DNA from 3 places in the Paenibacillus sp. FSL R5-0486 genome. Region 3 is predicted to be linked to each of the others. Evidence: riboswitches for the same ligand, from Rfam matches in the RefSeq annotation. Region 3 holds a riboswitch; each other region holds the start of a gene.
What was found. Region 3 has a riboswitch for thiamine pyrophosphate ahead of MKY01_RS04670 (ABC transporter ATP-binding protein). Riboswitches for the same ligand answer to the same signal wherever they lie in the genome.
Positions count from the first base shown of each region.

Region 1 (5,543 bases), 3.1 Mb from region 3:
AACGATCGGCCTGCTCGAAAGATGTTATTTGATCTGTCATGTATGAACCATTCCTTCCACCGGACTACTGGCTGCTGCATAACGCTTTACGGGAATCATGCCTGCCTCATATGCCAATCTACCCGCTTCTACCCCCAATCGCATCGCTTTAGCCATGCTCACTGGATCCCCTGATCCAGATACGGCTGTATTTAACAATACGCCATCGGCACCAAGTTCCATCGCATAAGCAGCATCTTTTGGGGAGCGCAATCCTGCATCCACAATTACAGGTACAACGGCCTGCTCAATGATGATCTCAAGGTTATAGGGATTGATGATACCTCTACCAGCTCCGATGGGAGAAGCGCCAGGCATTACAGCATGTACGCCAAGTAATTGTAGCCTTTTGGTCAGAATGACATCATCCGAAATATAAGGCAATACCGTGAAGCCCTTTTCCAGCAAAATTTCGCAAGCCTTGTACGTTTCAATCGGATCTGGGAGTAACGTCATTCCATCTCCGATGACTTCGACTTTTATCATATCACAAAGTCCTGAAGCCCGCGCAAGCTCGGCAATCCGCACCGCCTCTTCCGCAGTGGAAGCCCCTGCCGTATTCGGAAGAAGTGTGTATTTATCCAGATCCAACGTATCCAGGAAATGCTTCTGGTTACGCTCTTCCAGATTCAGACGACGAACAGCAAAGGTCAAAACTTCCGTTTCAGATGCTTCCACAGCCTGACTTTGCACTTCCAGATCCGAAAACTTGCCTGTTCCAAGCAACAATCTGGACTCAAACGTATATTTACCAATGTTCAACATCATCAACCGCCTCCTACAAAATGTACAATCTCGATTCGATCGCCTTCTCTTAATGCCGTCGTTTCATGATACTCACGGGTTAAAATATGCTTGTTCAGCTCTACAACTACAGTCTTGACTTGCAAATCAAAAGATTGGAGTAATTTATCCACACGATTCAATCTGTCTTCAATCTCCATCCGTTGACCATTAACGATGATATTCACTGCACCACTCCCTTTCTGTTCAATCGCTCAGGGCTCAGCGCCTCAATTCCGAGTTCTTCTGAGCTTTTGCCAGCGAGCAACTCAGCGATAAGCCTGCCTGTTATCGCACTAAGCAAGATACCGTTGCGGTAATGTCCAAAGGCGGCAAACAACCCAGGTATACTCTTGCAAGCACCTATATAAGGCAGTCCATCGGGAGTTGCCGGTCTTACGCCTGCCCACGCTCGTATAAATTGTGCTTCCTTCATCCCAGGCACCCAGTGGGTAGCCGCTGTTAGCAGCTTCTGAACACCCTGTACAGAAACGTTCAAATCCGTTCTGCCTGGCAGACTGGTTGCCCCAAGCCAAACCTCTCCATTGGCTTTGGGAACAATATAGATATCCTCTGCATACACCGTTCTATCAGGTCCGTACCCTGCATGTTCATCTGAGAACTGAACGGCGGCTATTTCACCTTTTACCGACCACACAGGCAAGCTCAGATTCACATGTCTCATCAACTCTTCACTCTGTAATCCAGCCGCTATAATGACATGTTTGCATTTCATCTCACCGATCGATGTGGTGATCCCCTGCACGCCGTGTTCGTTTGCTTGCACACGTATATCCTGTATGTCCTCCATAACCCGTGCTCCCAATGCTTGAGCGGATTCAGCATATGCCTTCGTTAGATGGACTGGAAGAATCTCACTCTCGTAAGGTCTGTAGTAGGCTCCATATGTATCTCTGTTAAGCCATGATGCCTCCTGTTGCACAACGGAACGGTCCCACCACACCTCATCAGCAGAAGCAGACAACGCAGACTTCCGATTGTTCTTATAGCTACTTAATTCACTGTATGAACGAAAAGGAGTTAGGAATCCCTGGCGTTGCAGGCCAGTCTCTACCTCACTGAGTGTAGCCATTAGCACCTGTTGCTCGATAAGTAACTGTCTACTCTGCCTGGCGAGCTTAGCCATCAAAGGATGAGCAAAATCCTCACTGTCTGCTGCCAGCATCCCAGCCGCTGCGCAAGAAGTGCCTCCTGCAATCGTCGAACGCTCCAGTAACAGCACATCCTGTCCATGGGAAGCAAGCTCATACGCAATGGCACATCCAACAACGCCTCCGCCTACAATAATCGTTTCTGCATAAATCTTATCCGGTCTATCAGTAATGATCTTTTTCATCCTCTCATCTCCTTGATTCAGCGGCTCAAACTTTCTGTAGCAACGATAGCCTGCCTTAATGATTCAGCGGCCCGATCCGGGGAATCGCTCGCCCATACATTCGAAATCACAGCGACTCCCTGTGAGCCTGCAGAGCGAATAGCGTGAATGTTTCCCGGTTCGATGCCCCCAATCGCCATGACAGGAATGGAGACACCAGAGCACACTTCAGCCAGAGCATATAATCCTCTTGGTTCAAGATCAGGCTTACTGTTGGTTGAGTAGACATGCCCGAAGAAAAGGTAATCGGCTCCCCGTTCTTCAGCGATTTTTGCCTCATCGATTGAATGAACAGATACACCCAGACGAATTCGCTGGACATTGCTTATAACAGCAGGGTTGTAGTTACGTATCGCATCTTGCCCCCAATGTACACCGCCATAGATGTCATTCTGTGAAGGCAGCTCTGAACCATTGATAACGATGCGACAAGACGGAACGCCAACACCACGCAGACTTTCAGCCCAACCGATCTTTTGTTGCCACGAGAGTTGTTTCTCTCGTATATGGATGTAGTCCACCCATGGCCAAACGTCCTTTGCAGCTTTTACAAAAGATGCTTGATTCCCTACACCCGTAGATACAACATGCAGTTCAAATGATCCGTGTACACGTTCATGAGAAATTACCGTACTTTTCATCTCCTTCCATGCGTGAATGCTATGAAAACACAAAAAAGCCACTCCCGTAGGGGAGTGGCTGCGTATTAATTATAGGACCAGATGACTGACTGATACATACAGTTCATTTCGTGCAATAAAGCTATAGACCTTATAGCCATAACGTTATACACGCAACTGCATGTTTCAATTTACTAAGCAAGACGGTTGAATTCTTTCGAATTGCCGTTTGCTCACGTCATTCACTGAAACGCGCTCGCCACTTCCCTACGCTGGTATGATCCAGATCAGGTGCAAAGGGTCCGGAATCGCATTCTTCCATCTCAGCCACATCGTGCGGCCCCCCTAGTGTTCATATGAAGTTGTAGCCTATGTTACCATAGAAGGATTTTTTTGTCACCGTTCATTTCTATTAAGCGTTGCTTGAATTGTCTAGTTTTTCTCAGACCATTCTTCAACATTCCATGTTTTGGTAACCCAACCCTCGTAGAAATCAGGTTCATGAGATACCAGCAACACCGTTCCCTTGAATTCTTGCAAGGCACGCTGTAACTCAGCTTTAGCTGTGACATCCAAATGGTTCGTCGGCTCATCGAATAGAATCCAGTTGCTTTCACGCATCAAGAGTTTGCATAGACGAACCTTGGCTTGCTCTCCACCACTCAGCATGTTAAGCGGACGGGTAATGTGCTCATTTTTCAACCCGCAGCGAGCGAGATGACCCCGGACCTCATTCTGGGTCAAATGTGAAAACTCATTCCAGACATCCTCAATCGGCGTGATATTCCCAGCACGAACTTCCTGCTCAAAATAGGCCGTTTCGAGATAATCGCCCAAGAAAGTCTTTCCACTGAGTGGAGATATTTTTCCCAGGATGGTTTTCAGCAGTGTTGATTTACCCACACCATTACAACCTACGATGGCAATTTTTTCACCACGTTCAATTGTCATTGTCATTTTAGGCAGCAAAGGATACGTATATCCAATTTCAAAATCAATGCCCTCAAAGACCGTTTTGCTGCTCGCGCGGGCATCCTTGAATTTGAACGTTGGTTTGGCCGCTTCATCTGGACGATCAATACGTTCAATTCTGTCCAGTTGCTTCTCCCGGCTCTTCGCTCGACCAGAAGTTGAAGCACGTGCCTTGTTACGCTGAATGAAATCTTCCTGCTTCTTGATGTACTCTTGCTGCTTCTCGTACGCATCAATATGCTGGGCTTTATTCATATCAGCCATCTCGAGGAACTTGTTATAGTTCGCTGCATATCTCGTTAATTTGGCAAATTCCAAATGATAAATGACATTTACGACTTCATTCATGAATTCCGTGTCATGGGAGATTAAAAGAAACGCATGAGGGTAGTCCTTCAGGTAACGTGACAACCATTCAATGTGTTCTACATCCAGATAGTTGGTCGGCTCATCCAGCAAAAGAGCTGTAGGTTTCTCAAGCAGAAGCTTGGCCAGAAGCACCTTGGTACGTTGTCCACCACTTAGAGCTGCGACATCCCGATCCAGACCAATTGCGGACAAACCAAGTCCATTGGCCATCTCTTCCACTTTTACGTCAATCAGATAAAAGTCGCCCTGTTCCAGTTGTTCCTGAATATCGCCCATCTCTTCCAGCAACTGCTCCAGCTTATCTGGATCTGCATCTGCCATCTGGTCCGTTATATTCATCATTTCTTTTTCTAATTCAAGCAACGGAAGGAATGCATCTTTAAGAACGTCACGAATGGTTTTGCCTGGGGTAAGCTTTGTGTGCTGATCCAGATATCCATAACGGACCTTAGGTGTCCATTCCACTTTTCCACTATCTTTAAGCAATTTACCGGTAAGGATGTTCATTAATGTGGATTTACCCACACCATTGGCACCAACAAGTCCTACGCGCTCTCCGGCAAGTAAACGAAACGATACATTTTTAAATAACGTGCGATCTCCAAAATTGTGACTTACGTTCTCTACTGACAATAAACTCATAAGATGAGGTTGCTCCTATCTATTAGACATTACTTTTGTTATTGTTCCGAAACCCTATTCTAGCACAGGTCCCGTCTTTTCTGAAAGTAATGTAAACAGTTCAGGAACCTCTTACATGATTTTATCATACAGGCTACCCTAACGATTAGAGCATTTATATTCAAAATTGCCTTGTGCAGCTGCTTGTCTTGCGTCTGTAAACACCTCTTCAGCACGGTAACCATTACCACATGTGGAGGGGTAATAGTACTTGATACCCGTTAAAGGATCTACCCCACCTACGATGGCCGTTTTCTTCACAAGTCTGCCTCCACCGATCGCATAATTGTTGATCTTTTGGTCACCCACACCTATACCTTGGATAAAGGCCATAATCCCTGTATCGTTAATGGAGTTGTACCAATCTTCCTGCGCAATCAGGGGCATCGTAAACGTATAGGAAATACCGTTCTTTCTGGCAAACTCATTATGGCGGTTAATCACATCAGCCAGATCATCCTGTACAGCAGTCACAATCCGGCTTTGTCTAACTTGCTCAAATACGCTGGTATTCTGAAGTAAAGGAATCTGTGTGCTTGAGGCCAGTTCTTTTTGGAATCCCTCAATCCATTTCCCTGCGCTTGCGTCAAAGGCATATACGTAGTCGTCCAGTGTAAAGTTAATACTGTTACCATTAGAATCTGAATATGTATAAGGTTTCTTGGGACTCCACACTTGCCTTA
Region 1 covers NZ_CP150237.1:4,098,323-4,103,865, forward strand. Annotated here, with positions in the region: gene MKY01_RS18175 (ThiF family adenylyltransferase) at 1-40, opposite strand, end outside; gene MKY01_RS18180 (thiazole synthase) at 37-804, opposite strand; gene thiS (sulfur carrier protein ThiS) at 807-1,010, opposite strand; gene thiO (glycine oxidase ThiO) at 1,007-2,179, opposite strand; gene MKY01_RS18195 (thiamine phosphate synthase) at 2,197-2,859, opposite strand; TPP riboswitch at 3,086-3,195, opposite strand; gene MKY01_RS18200 (ABC-F family ATP-binding cassette domain-containing protein) at 3,271-4,821, opposite strand; gene MKY01_RS18205 (hypothetical protein) at 4,960-5,543, opposite strand, start outside.
Region 1: another riboswitch for thiamine pyrophosphate. It lies ahead of MKY01_RS18195 (thiamine phosphate synthase); the one in region 3 lies ahead of MKY01_RS04670 (ABC transporter ATP-binding protein).

Region 2 (5,543 bases), 530 kb from region 3:
TTGATCATCTGGCGGTTAATCAGTCTGCATGGATGCTTGCGATCTTTGCAGTTGGCCTGCTTGTCATTAGCGTAATCACGTATCAATGGCAGAACAAACATATAGTGAATTCTGCGACTTAACAGTTCTGTGTTGGTCTAGTCCTGAGGATTAGAAATACCTATTAAAGAAATCGAGATGTCTACTGTCATGACCTGACGGTGGACATCTTTTTGTAGCATTATTCTGTTCTAACGAACCTAGCACACGCTATCCCCCTCCATTTCCGCATGTTTGAAATCTAACGAATCCTAGAGACGTTATTATAGATAATTAGCTTCAATTAAATGTCTCGTTGGAGGTTTTTTGCATAATAACACCGCTGAGATTCGTTAGGTTTTCATTCCCTTAGAAACTCGCCTAATAAGGTGTCCTCGATTCGTTAGCGCTGTAATATGGCGGCAAGTACCCTATCTTTGCCTCTCTCATCTCCTTTCATTAAAGGTGAGAATAATATCTATTCATTTGCACAAGATTGCCCAGGAAATACTTATGGTCAACCAAATCACACACTTTTATTAACGACAGGCAATACAGGCCCGTTATCCTTGATGAATTTACCGAATACATATCGGACGAGTGGTCCCAGAACGATCAACTGATATGGAAGCGCCAGGCTGAAGTTACGAGCGATTGTATGGAGATACGTACGGATTACGGATGACCCCCCATTTAATTGATCAGCGAGATATGCCGAGATCATTCCATACATGGACATGATCAGAACCATGCCAATCACCATGAAAAATGAAATGACGAGCACACCTAAAATCTTATTGGACTTGTCGAAGGGCAAGGAGAATGCAATCTTTCTCGCCACAGGGCCAACAATGAAAGACTCCACCAGAAACGCGATGACAAAACATAATATGAATTGAAGCAGTATCTCAAGCGGGGACATCTTGCCGAGTAACCCACTGTGCCATAGATTGAAGAACATCATGACCAAGACCATTCCTGTACACATCATTAATCCCAAAATAATCTGTTCCTTCTTGCTTGTTGGCAATTCTCTCATCCTCTCTGTTTACCTTCGTAATTATAGAGATGAGGAAACCCTTCACATAAGTGAACATTTTGTGAACAATTATGATTTTTCCAATTTAAAATTGGATTTGACAACCATGTAGTACAGCTCTATGCTATCCCTTAAAATGGTAGAAACATTCACTACATAAGGAGGTTTTTGATTGTGAGTTTTCAAAAGCGCATTGACCACGTCGGCATTGCCGTTCGTGATCTGGAGACCACGCTGCGTTTCTACACGGAGATCGTTGGTCTTGAATTGAAAGACCGGGTGACCCATACCAACGGTATCATTCAGCTCGCCTTCCTTGGCTTCAATGGAAGTAATGAGACTGAGATTGAGTTAATTCAAGGATACAGCGACAAGCTGCCTTCTGAAGGTACGGTGCACCATTTTGCGATCCACGTGGATGATCTTGATTCTGAGTACAAACGCATTCAATCCACCGAAGCCGAATTTATCGACGGAGAGATTATCACACTGCCTAACGGTTACCGCTATTTCTTCATCTATGGACCTGAAAAGGAATGGATTGAGTTCTTCCAGCGCTAAGAATTGGAGCTGATTTCATGAACATTTTAATTACTGGCGCAGCCGGAAAAATTGGACGTGACTTGTCCCAACACTTGTCAGAAGCATTTCGCCTGCGACTAACGGATTTAAATATCGACAGACTGCATACGTATCAAGGGACCAGCCATGAGATCATGACACTGGATGTGACAGACCCCGAAGCCTGTCAGCGTGCTTGCGAAGGCATGGATGTGGTTGTACATCTGGCTGGAGATCCTTCCCCGAATGCCGGATTTTATGAATCGTTGTTGGACATCAATATCAAAGGCACATTTAATGTATTCCGTGCAGCTAAAGACCAAAGTGTACGAAGAGTCATTCTTGCAAGCAGTGCACAGACGATTGAGGGGTATCCCATTGATGCTCAAGTCTATCCGGACATGCCCACACGCCCACGGAATTTGTACGGGGTTAGCAAATGTTTTGGAGAATCGCTCGCTTCCTATTTTGCGTATACCGAAGGTTTACAAAGTGTAGCAATACGTATAGGTGCATATGATGATTTTCAACCGGACGGACCCGTGCTGGAGGCAAGGGATATGAGCGCGTATATTAGTCCGGCTGACTTGTGTGATTTGATGTTCAAAGCAATTACAACTACCGATCTGGAACCCTTCACCATACTGCATGGGATCTCGAATAATCGGTTTAAACGATTAAATCTGGAAACCACTCAGAAACAGGTAGGTTATGACCCAAAATCCGATGCTTTTGCACTCAGTCAGATTGCCTTATATGATTCCCCACGATAATTATTGAAAATAACACATCCAAACAGGCTGTTATACATATGTATAACGGCCTGTTTATAACTTATACGTGTCCCTATCCAGTTCATGACTGGACAGGTCCTACCCTCTGGCCTATAATTACACCTAGTAATGCCCGTAACTTCATAGTTTCCCAGGGGAGTCGGAATTGGCCGGCTGAGAGTGTATCCCACCAAGATACTAACCCTTAGACCTGATCTGGATCATGCCAGCGTAGGAATCGGAGTATATCGAAATGGCACAGCCCTATGGCTGAACGCCACCTCTCTAACGCCTGCACGCGTCCCGGAATACGGGGCGCTTTTTTTGTTACTATCAGAAAGTATAAGTTTGGAAGCATCACCTTCCTGATATTGCAAGAAAAACTGCCGCTAAGCGCAGTCTGGCTTCCTTGAATGACATCGATGGACGTTTTACTTATTCAAAAATAACGTCATCCGGATCTCAACTGGTATAAATCTGTCGATTTATGCAAGATGATTGGATATGAAGCCAAGGAGTACCCCGTGCCAATCGGCCGGACATACCGAAGGAGAGACCACAGATGAAATGGCGTAAAACGATGGGATTGTTGCTCTTGTGCGTGCTTATGGTGACTGTAGCCGCATGTGGTGGCAAAGAAGCTGCCCCAGCTGGGCAGAACGGCAACACAAATACGGAAAGCAGCAACGAAGGTGACACTGCCGCCCTGAAAGATATTAAAGTGGTGCTCGACTGGACACCAAATACGAATCATACAGGCCTGTATGCAGCTGTAGATCAAGGTTTTTATAAGGCCGAAGGCTTGAACGTGGAGATTGTACAACCAGGTGCCGGTGGCGCAGATACAATGGTTGCCTCCAATGAAGTGCCTTTTGGCGTAAGTTATCAGGAGAGTGTAACTCAAGCCCGCACACAGGGTGTTCCACTGGTATCCATCGCAGCAGTTATTCAGCATAATACATCCGGGTTCGCTGCTCCGGCGGATCGGAATATCAAGTCACCGAAAGATTTTGAAGGTAAAACCTATGGCGGTTGGGGTTCCCCAGTCGAAGAAGCCGTGATGCAATCCATTATGGAAGGCGACGGAGCCGATGTATCCAAAGTCAAAAACATTAATATGGGTGACGCCGACTTTTTCACCGCAGTAAAACGGGACATTGATTTTGCATGGATTTTCTACGCCTGGACGGGTATTGAAGCCGAACTGCGCGGGGAGCCCATCGACATGTTATATGTGAAGGATTATTCAGATGCATTGGATTACTACACGCCTGTCCTCGTAACAAACGAGCAGACGATCCAAAACGACCCTGAGTTGGTGAAAGCATTCCTGAAAGCCACCTCCGAAGGGTATCAATACGCAATTGATCATCCCGAAGACGCAGCAAACATTCTGATCAAGGCCGTACCGGATCTGGACAAGGACCTCGTACTGGCAAGCCAGAAATGGCTCAGTCCGAAATACACGGATGACGCCCCGCGCTGGGGTGAGCAAAAACAGGAAGTGTGGCAGAACTACACCGACTGGATGTTTAGCAAAAAACTGCTGGATGAACAGATCGATGTGAGCACGGCATATACGAACGAGTTCTTACCCCAATAAAATTTCTCATATAAAACGAACTTAAATTTTACACGAGGACGGAGAGGACAGAAATAACGTGAAAAAGCGAAGCGGTCGCCTTTATCACCGGATTTTCCCTTTAGAGAAAGGGAATCAAAAAAATCTGGGGATAACAGCGATTGGAAGGTTATTCTGTCATCGAAGTGGCAAGTGTAACAGTCATTAGTTCATTTTATATATCACGAAAGGAGCCGTGATCTCTCATGGCAAGCACACTACTTAGTATTCAGGTTATCCCGAAAACGCCAAATGGCGAGAACTCTTATCCTTACGTTGATCGCGCCATTGAAGTTATTCAGCAATCCGGCCTGAAATATCAGGTGAACGCGCTCGACACCACGATGGAGGGGGAACTAGAGGAACTGCTGGAAGTTGTCCGTAAAATGCACGAGGTACTCGTGGAGGCTGGCAGCCCAAGCATCATCTCCCAGATCAAAATCGCCCATAGCCCTACCGGCTTCAGCATGGATACCCTGACGGAGAAGTATCGCTAATGCCTGCCTATTTCAAAAGTGTATGGCCGCCCATTGTGGCGGTTATTCTCTTTATAGCGATATGGCAGGGAGCCGTCTCCCTCTTCCATATTGAGAAATGGATGCTGCCTTCACCGTCCGACATCGCCCGCGAAGCGGCAACCCAGGCCGAACGGCTTGGCATGCACGCTTCCGCAACCATTCAGTTAACGCTGATTGGATTCGCCGCTGGAACAGCGGTTGGATTACTGATTGCGATGGTACTGCATTTGGTCCCTTTTCTCAAGTCAGCCCTGTATCCTTTACTTATTCTTAGTCAAAATATTCCGACCATCGCGCTCGCGCCGCTCCTGTTAATCTGGTTCGGATTCGGGCTACTGCCCAAGCTGATTACAATCATTCTGGTCTGCTTCTTCCCCGTTGCAGTGGCGGCCATGGATGGCTTGACCCGTACTGACGCGGCGATGATGAACTATATGCGCATGGCTGGTGCGAAACGTCATCAGATCTTCTGGAAGCTGGAGCTCCCCCATGCGCTGCCATCCGTGTTCTCCGGTGTCAAAATCGCCGCTACCTATAGCGTGATGGGCGCCATCATCGCCGAATGGATTGGTGCAGACAAGGGTATTGGTTATTATATGATGTTGCAAAAGTCGGCTTATCGTACGGACCGCCTATTCGTGGCGATCATGATTATTGTCGCGCTCAGCTTGCTGCTCTTCCTGTTCATTGCCCTGCTGGAGAAGCTGCTCGTGCGCTGGCGGCCACAAAAGCGGTAGTAAAGAAGTAATCTGTATATTAGGAAGTGATGACCATATGAATCTGCAACAGGATGAACAAGTCCAGCCTGGACGAGGAGCAAGTGTAATGGAGCCAACGCACGGTGAAAAGTTTAACTCGGCTACGCCTGATCGACCTGCCAACACGACTCCTGCTCCGGTTCCACCTGCACTGGACGTTGTTAATGTTCATGCATCATTCCGTGAACGGCGTAGCAAGCTACCGGTTCTGAACGGCCTGTCCCTGACTGTGGAGCAAGGCGAGTTTGTTGCTAT
Region 2 covers NZ_CP150237.1:505,383-510,925, reverse strand. Annotated here, with positions in the region: gene MKY01_RS02435 (MFS transporter) at 1-122, shown strand, start outside; gene MKY01_RS02430 (hypothetical protein) at 545-1,057, opposite strand; gene MKY01_RS02425 (VOC family protein) at 1,232-1,618, shown strand; gene MKY01_RS02420 (NAD(P)-dependent oxidoreductase) at 1,636-2,391, shown strand; TPP riboswitch at 2,535-2,647, shown strand; gene MKY01_RS02415 (ABC transporter substrate-binding protein) at 2,954-3,994, shown strand; gene MKY01_RS02410 (thiamine-binding protein) at 4,219-4,509, shown strand; gene MKY01_RS02405 (ABC transporter permease) at 4,509-5,267, shown strand; gene MKY01_RS02400 (ABC transporter ATP-binding protein) at 5,305-5,543, shown strand, end outside.
Region 2: another riboswitch for thiamine pyrophosphate. It lies ahead of MKY01_RS02415 (ABC transporter substrate-binding protein); the one in region 3 lies ahead of MKY01_RS04670 (ABC transporter ATP-binding protein).

Region 3 (5,543 bases):
GACAAGCACGTCTGGACATTCGCAACCCTTTGGGTCCAGTGGATTCATCCATTGAATACATTTTTGAACAAGACAAAAAAGATCGTTTCTTCGTTGTTGAGGATAACGATCTGATCAGTTATTATATCCTTAAAAATGGAAGTGCACTGCTACAATGGCAGGCTAACATCAGCAAAAATGCCGGAACCATCGGTGACCTGTTCTTTATTAAAAACAAAGCCGTTGCTGAAGCAGGGACTCGTCCTTCCGTAACAGGTCAAACACTCGTATCATTTAAGTACTCTCGCATGCTTGAAGAAACCTCTTACGAAATCATGAACAAATTGGACTCTATTGATACCGGTTCTGTTGTCCCCGAGAAAGGCAAAGTCATCGTTGAAGTTCCGGGAGAGCAATAATTTGAGCATCCTCTATAAAACATTGCTCAGCAGAACTATACTATGACATCTGCATTACAAAGAGCGTCCCACAAAGTCATTGTAACAATGACCTTGGAACGCTCTTTTTGGCGTTATATTTTAACTTCAAATTACAAGCAGAGCTTAAACTTTTACCAACTCCAGCGATTCAATCTTCTGTCTAATATTGCGTGTTCCCAGACTGGCTCGTTTTCCCTGAAGCAAACCCCTTGAACAACGTTGGTACTTTGGAATAACGGGTATTCGTAATTTTCCCTTGTGATGTGCTGCTGTCTGTACGCATAATCGAATCTTTTACATTGGAAATGTTGGAGTTATCCAGCGTCATGTTAACTGCAAAGGAAGTTCCACCATTTTGGCGAACCAGTTTGCCAATATCATCTGCACGGAAATTTTTGATGTTAATTGTTCCAGCTGCATTCATCTGGAACACTTTATCATAAGCCTTATACGCTGCCCCACCGGTAATGTTAACCGTTCCGGCAGACTTCAATGTCAGTGCATCCTCGCCCACGTCCTGCCAGACCACATTCGATATATTACAGTTGCCATAACAGTGAACACCATCAGCAGCTGGTGATCCAATGTTTACGTTTTTGAGCGTGGCCCCTGCCTCCAGACGGAAGACTGGCTTCTGATTTTCTGCTTGAGATCCGTCGCCCAGTGTGGAAGGATTGGCTACAAATGTTTTACCTTGGCCGTCATAGGTCGTGCCCTTTGGAACCACAATGGTTGAATTTACAACCGTAGGCGCAGCCGCAGCCGGAACTGCACCAAATATAGAAGCAACCAAACCAGCGGACAGTAACAACGTCAACATTTTTTTCATAACTTTATTCCTCCCTTATTCTCTCGTTTTTTGGTAGTGTACAGCCTGGGCTTGTACTGGAAGATCTTCAGAGGTGCACCTCTGTCCGATCTACAACCTAATCTTACCAAATAAGGGAGGTAACTAGAATAATCATTAGATCAGATATATCATGACATCGTACAATCCCTGTCATATCGGCATTTTTTGCATGCTAGGTCTCTCAAGCAATATGCTCATATCAACCTCTGGTATGCTCATTTGTAACGTATATACCCCTCACTTAATCCCCGATAACAAAGAAAGACCACTGCATTTGTCTCCAAATGTGTGATCTTGAATGGCTTCTGGCTTGCTGATATAAGATATCAGGCTCCAAATCTCTGACGATAACCGCACTTTCTACACAACTCTTCTACAGCTTCGCGTTTGGAGAAGCCATATACCAGATTGTTCGCTCGCTCACCCTCAATAATCTCCGAGAATGACTTCTCGTGCACATTACCAAGGTTAATCACACCCTCGCCATCGAGACAGCATGGAACCACCGTTCCATCTACAAGCACAGCTGCCTGACCGCGAAGTGCATGGCAAAAGCCTTTACCGTCATCTTCAGGTGCATCCAGACTTGGCCACTGGAACTCATGGTCCTGATTCAGGTATACATTCGGGGCAATTTTGACCCCGCTGCCTGGAACTACTTTTTCCTCAATGCGGAAGTCCAGATTAAACTCACGTTCCAATACTTCAAGGGTCTCCCGATTTCGATTCATCTGAGCATTTGTGAAGTTATCCTGTGTCAGATTCCACAACCGGAATGAAATGATGACATTGTGCTTAACGGCCTCGTGTACAAAGGACAAAATATGACGCAGATACCCGTCACGATCTGTTGAACCTTCATGCCCATCGAAGCTGTGCAGGGAGAAATTCATCTGCCGCAGCGCCGGTTTGCCAAGCAATTTATGCTGAGTCTTGGGCAGCAGTGTACCATTCGTTGTAATGTTCACCTTGAGTCCCTTCTCATGTGCGGAATCGAGCAACAGATCTATTTTGGGATGCAACAAGGGTTCACCTTTGACATGTAAGTAAATATGATTGGTGTGTGGTTTAACTTGATCCAGTATATTGTTGAAGACTTCAGGGTCAATGAATCCTTTGGCACGCTGTGTCTGCGGACAGAAGCTGCATGCCAGATTGCAGATACTCGTGATCTCAATATATACTTTTTTGAACGTTTTCAACTCGGGTCCCCATTCTGCCTAGGAGGGAGAACAATCCCACCTGCATTTGTGATCCGGCCAATATGCGCCACCACTATTATATCGGGTTAGGGAGCCCAGGTAAATTGTTCAGTTGTTCGGGTATGACTCCAAGTTCATCTCAAGAATTCTATCATGCTGCCTCTTTACAGTTCATGTTCGATTGATATATGCTGAACACACAACTGCATATCTTGAACTTTTGCACTAGGGGAGCCTTGCGGCTGAGACGAATATGACTATTCGGACCCTTTGAACCTGATCTGGATCATACCAGCGGAGGGAAGTGGAGCGGCCTTTTAGTAAGCGGAATTTTTTCATGTATGTGAAGATAAATTGCGGATTTAACTTACAGACCCACTCATTTCTCCGGAAATGGGTGGGTCTTTTTTGTTCCTTTTGCAGAGTATAGGATGCCGTTGTTATTGCAGTAGTCTGACATCAAGGGGGTGAGGATCAGATGGATAACCATGTAACCATTCACAACGTAAGCTTTGCTTTTCCCGAAAAAAAGGGTTCCCCTGTGCTCTCCAATGTGTCGCTTCAGGTTCAACAAGGAGAATTTGTCTCGCTCATCGGCTCCAGCGGATCAGGTAAAAGCACGCTCTTCAAGCTGCTCGCAGGCTTGCATGAACCAACCGTTGGCACCATCGATATAGCTGATGTCCCGCAAGGACAACGGCTCGGACGAGTCGCCTATATGCCGCAGAAAGATCTGCTGTTATCCTGGCGTACCGTCATGGAGAACTGCATGCTACCTGCCGAGCTTGCACCAGGCCGACAGGATAAGGACAAACTACGAGCCGATATCATCGCAGGATTGGCAAGGTTCGGCTTGTCCGGTTATGAACATTCCTATCCGGATGAGTTATCCGGCGGCATGCGGCAGCGGGTGGCATTGCTTCGTACCTTGCTTACAGGCGGGCAGCTCATGTTGCTGGATGAACCCTTCGGTGCACTCGACGCATTAACCAAACGAGAAATGCATCGCTGGTTGCTGGAGCTGTGGGAGAGCTTTGGCCAAACCGTGATGTTCATTACACATGACATCGAAGAAGCCCTGCTGTTAAGTGACCGTATCATTCTGTTAACTCCAGGAGGGCAAGGTCAGCAGTTGCAGGAGATGACGGTTCCTTTACCACGCCCAAGGCATTCGGACATGATCTACGAACCGGCTCTCGTGCAGATGAGGCAACAACTGGAGGAACAATTGCATGCACGATAGAGCTGAGGTTAGCGTCTGGACGTGGTGTTTAAAGTGGCTCTCGAGGTCGTTTTCCCAATATGGTCTGTTCATTATGCTCATGTTCTTATTACTGGCGATCTGGGAAGTGATTGTGCGTATGGGATGGGTGCCCTCCTTCATCATTCCTGCACCCACGGCCATCGTAAGCTCACTGGTTGAGCATCGCCGTCTGCTGTTGACCATCCATCTGCCTGCTACCTTTATGGAGGTTGTTGTTGGTTTTGTCTTGTCCATAGTGACTGGAATTACGCTGGCAACAGGCATGCATATGAACCGATCGATTGAAAGGGCATTGTATCCCTTCATCGTGATCAGTCAGACCATACCGTTGATTGCCTTGTCCCCCGTATTTATCCTGTGGTTTGGTTACACGTTGTGGAGCAAAGTCGCCGTGGTATTTTTAATCGCATTCTTCCCCATTGTGGTCAGTACCTACGATGGACTCCGCCAAGGCGATCCAGAGCAGCGTGAACTGTTGCTCACCATGGGCGCCAGCAAGTGGGATATTTTTTGCAAACTCCAGGTTCCGCTGGCACTTCCCTCTTTTTTCTCGGGGCTAAAGATGTCTGTGGTGTACTGCGTGGTTGGGGCAACGATTGGCGAATGGCTCGGTGGTAGCAAAGGTCTAGGGTACTTCAGCCGTCGTATGTCCAGCAACATGAACACGGATGCGATGTTTGCCGCCATTTTGCTGTTATCCCTGCTTGGGATCGTTTTGTTTGTACTGATTACCTGGCTGGAGAAACGGTTTAGCATACGGCGTCATCGTCATGGAGGCAAAAGAAAGGTTGGATAATACTTAGACAGAAATTAGATGTAAATACAGTAGTTACAATCTTCAAAACAAAACATATCTTATGCACAATTTCAGCAACATCTTCAATCAGTTCATTGTCACATTATCGTTAACATGCTGTTGCCCATTTTCTACAAATCAAAACGATGAAATGAGGAACTTCATTTATGAATAACAAAGGTATATACTCCCTGCTTCCCATCATACTCATTAGCCTTTTGCTGATCGTTAGCGGATGCAGCACCACAGACAATAGCCAAAATACGCCAACAACAGATTCGGCAACCAATACACAGCAAACAGATCCGTCTGCAACCGAACCTGCATCAGACGCCAAAGATAAACTGTCTATCATGCTCGACTGGTACCCGAATGCAGTACACTCCTTCATCTATGTGGCTCAGGAAAAAGGATACTTTGCAGACCAAGGTCTGGATCTCGATATTCAGATGCCTGCGGATACCAATGATTCGCTCAAACTTGTTGCTGCCGGAAAAATTGATCTGGCCCTAAGTTACCAGCCCCAAATCTTGCTCGCGCGTGGCGAGAACATTCCTGTACGTTCCATTGCTGCTGTTGTTCGGCACCCGCTTGTGCATCTGTTGACCGAAGCGAATGGCAACGTAAGTTCACCCAAAGATCTTGAAGAAAAGACTGTTGGTTATTCCTCCATTCCTCTGTACGAAGCGATGGTACGCACGATGATCAGTAAGGATGGCGGCAATCCCGACAACATAAATCTGGTCGACGTTGGGTTCGATCTGATTCCTTCGCTGGCTTCCGGACAAGCGGATGCGATTATGGGTGGTTTTATTAACCATGAACAATTGATTTTGGAGAAAGAAGGACATGCCATGAAATCGATTAACCCCGTCGATTATGGTGTGCCTGATTATTATGAATTGGTCCTGACTGCAAGTGAAGCTGGCATTGAAGCAAAAAAAGACCAACTTACCCGGTTCGTCAAAGCGGTCCAGGAAGGACAGAAATATGTGACTGAGCATCCAGAAGA
Region 3 covers NZ_CP150237.1:1,033,651-1,039,193, reverse strand. Annotated here, with positions in the region: gene MKY01_RS04685 (copper amine oxidase N-terminal domain-containing protein) at 1-398, shown strand, start outside; gene MKY01_RS04680 (pectate lyase) at 580-1,248, opposite strand; gene MKY01_RS04675 (radical SAM/SPASM domain-containing protein) at 1,596-2,471, opposite strand; TPP riboswitch at 2,689-2,791, shown strand; gene MKY01_RS04670 (ABC transporter ATP-binding protein) at 2,950-3,714, shown strand; gene MKY01_RS04665 (ABC transporter permease) at 3,704-4,531, shown strand; gene MKY01_RS04660 (ABC transporter substrate-binding protein) at 4,699-5,543, shown strand, end outside.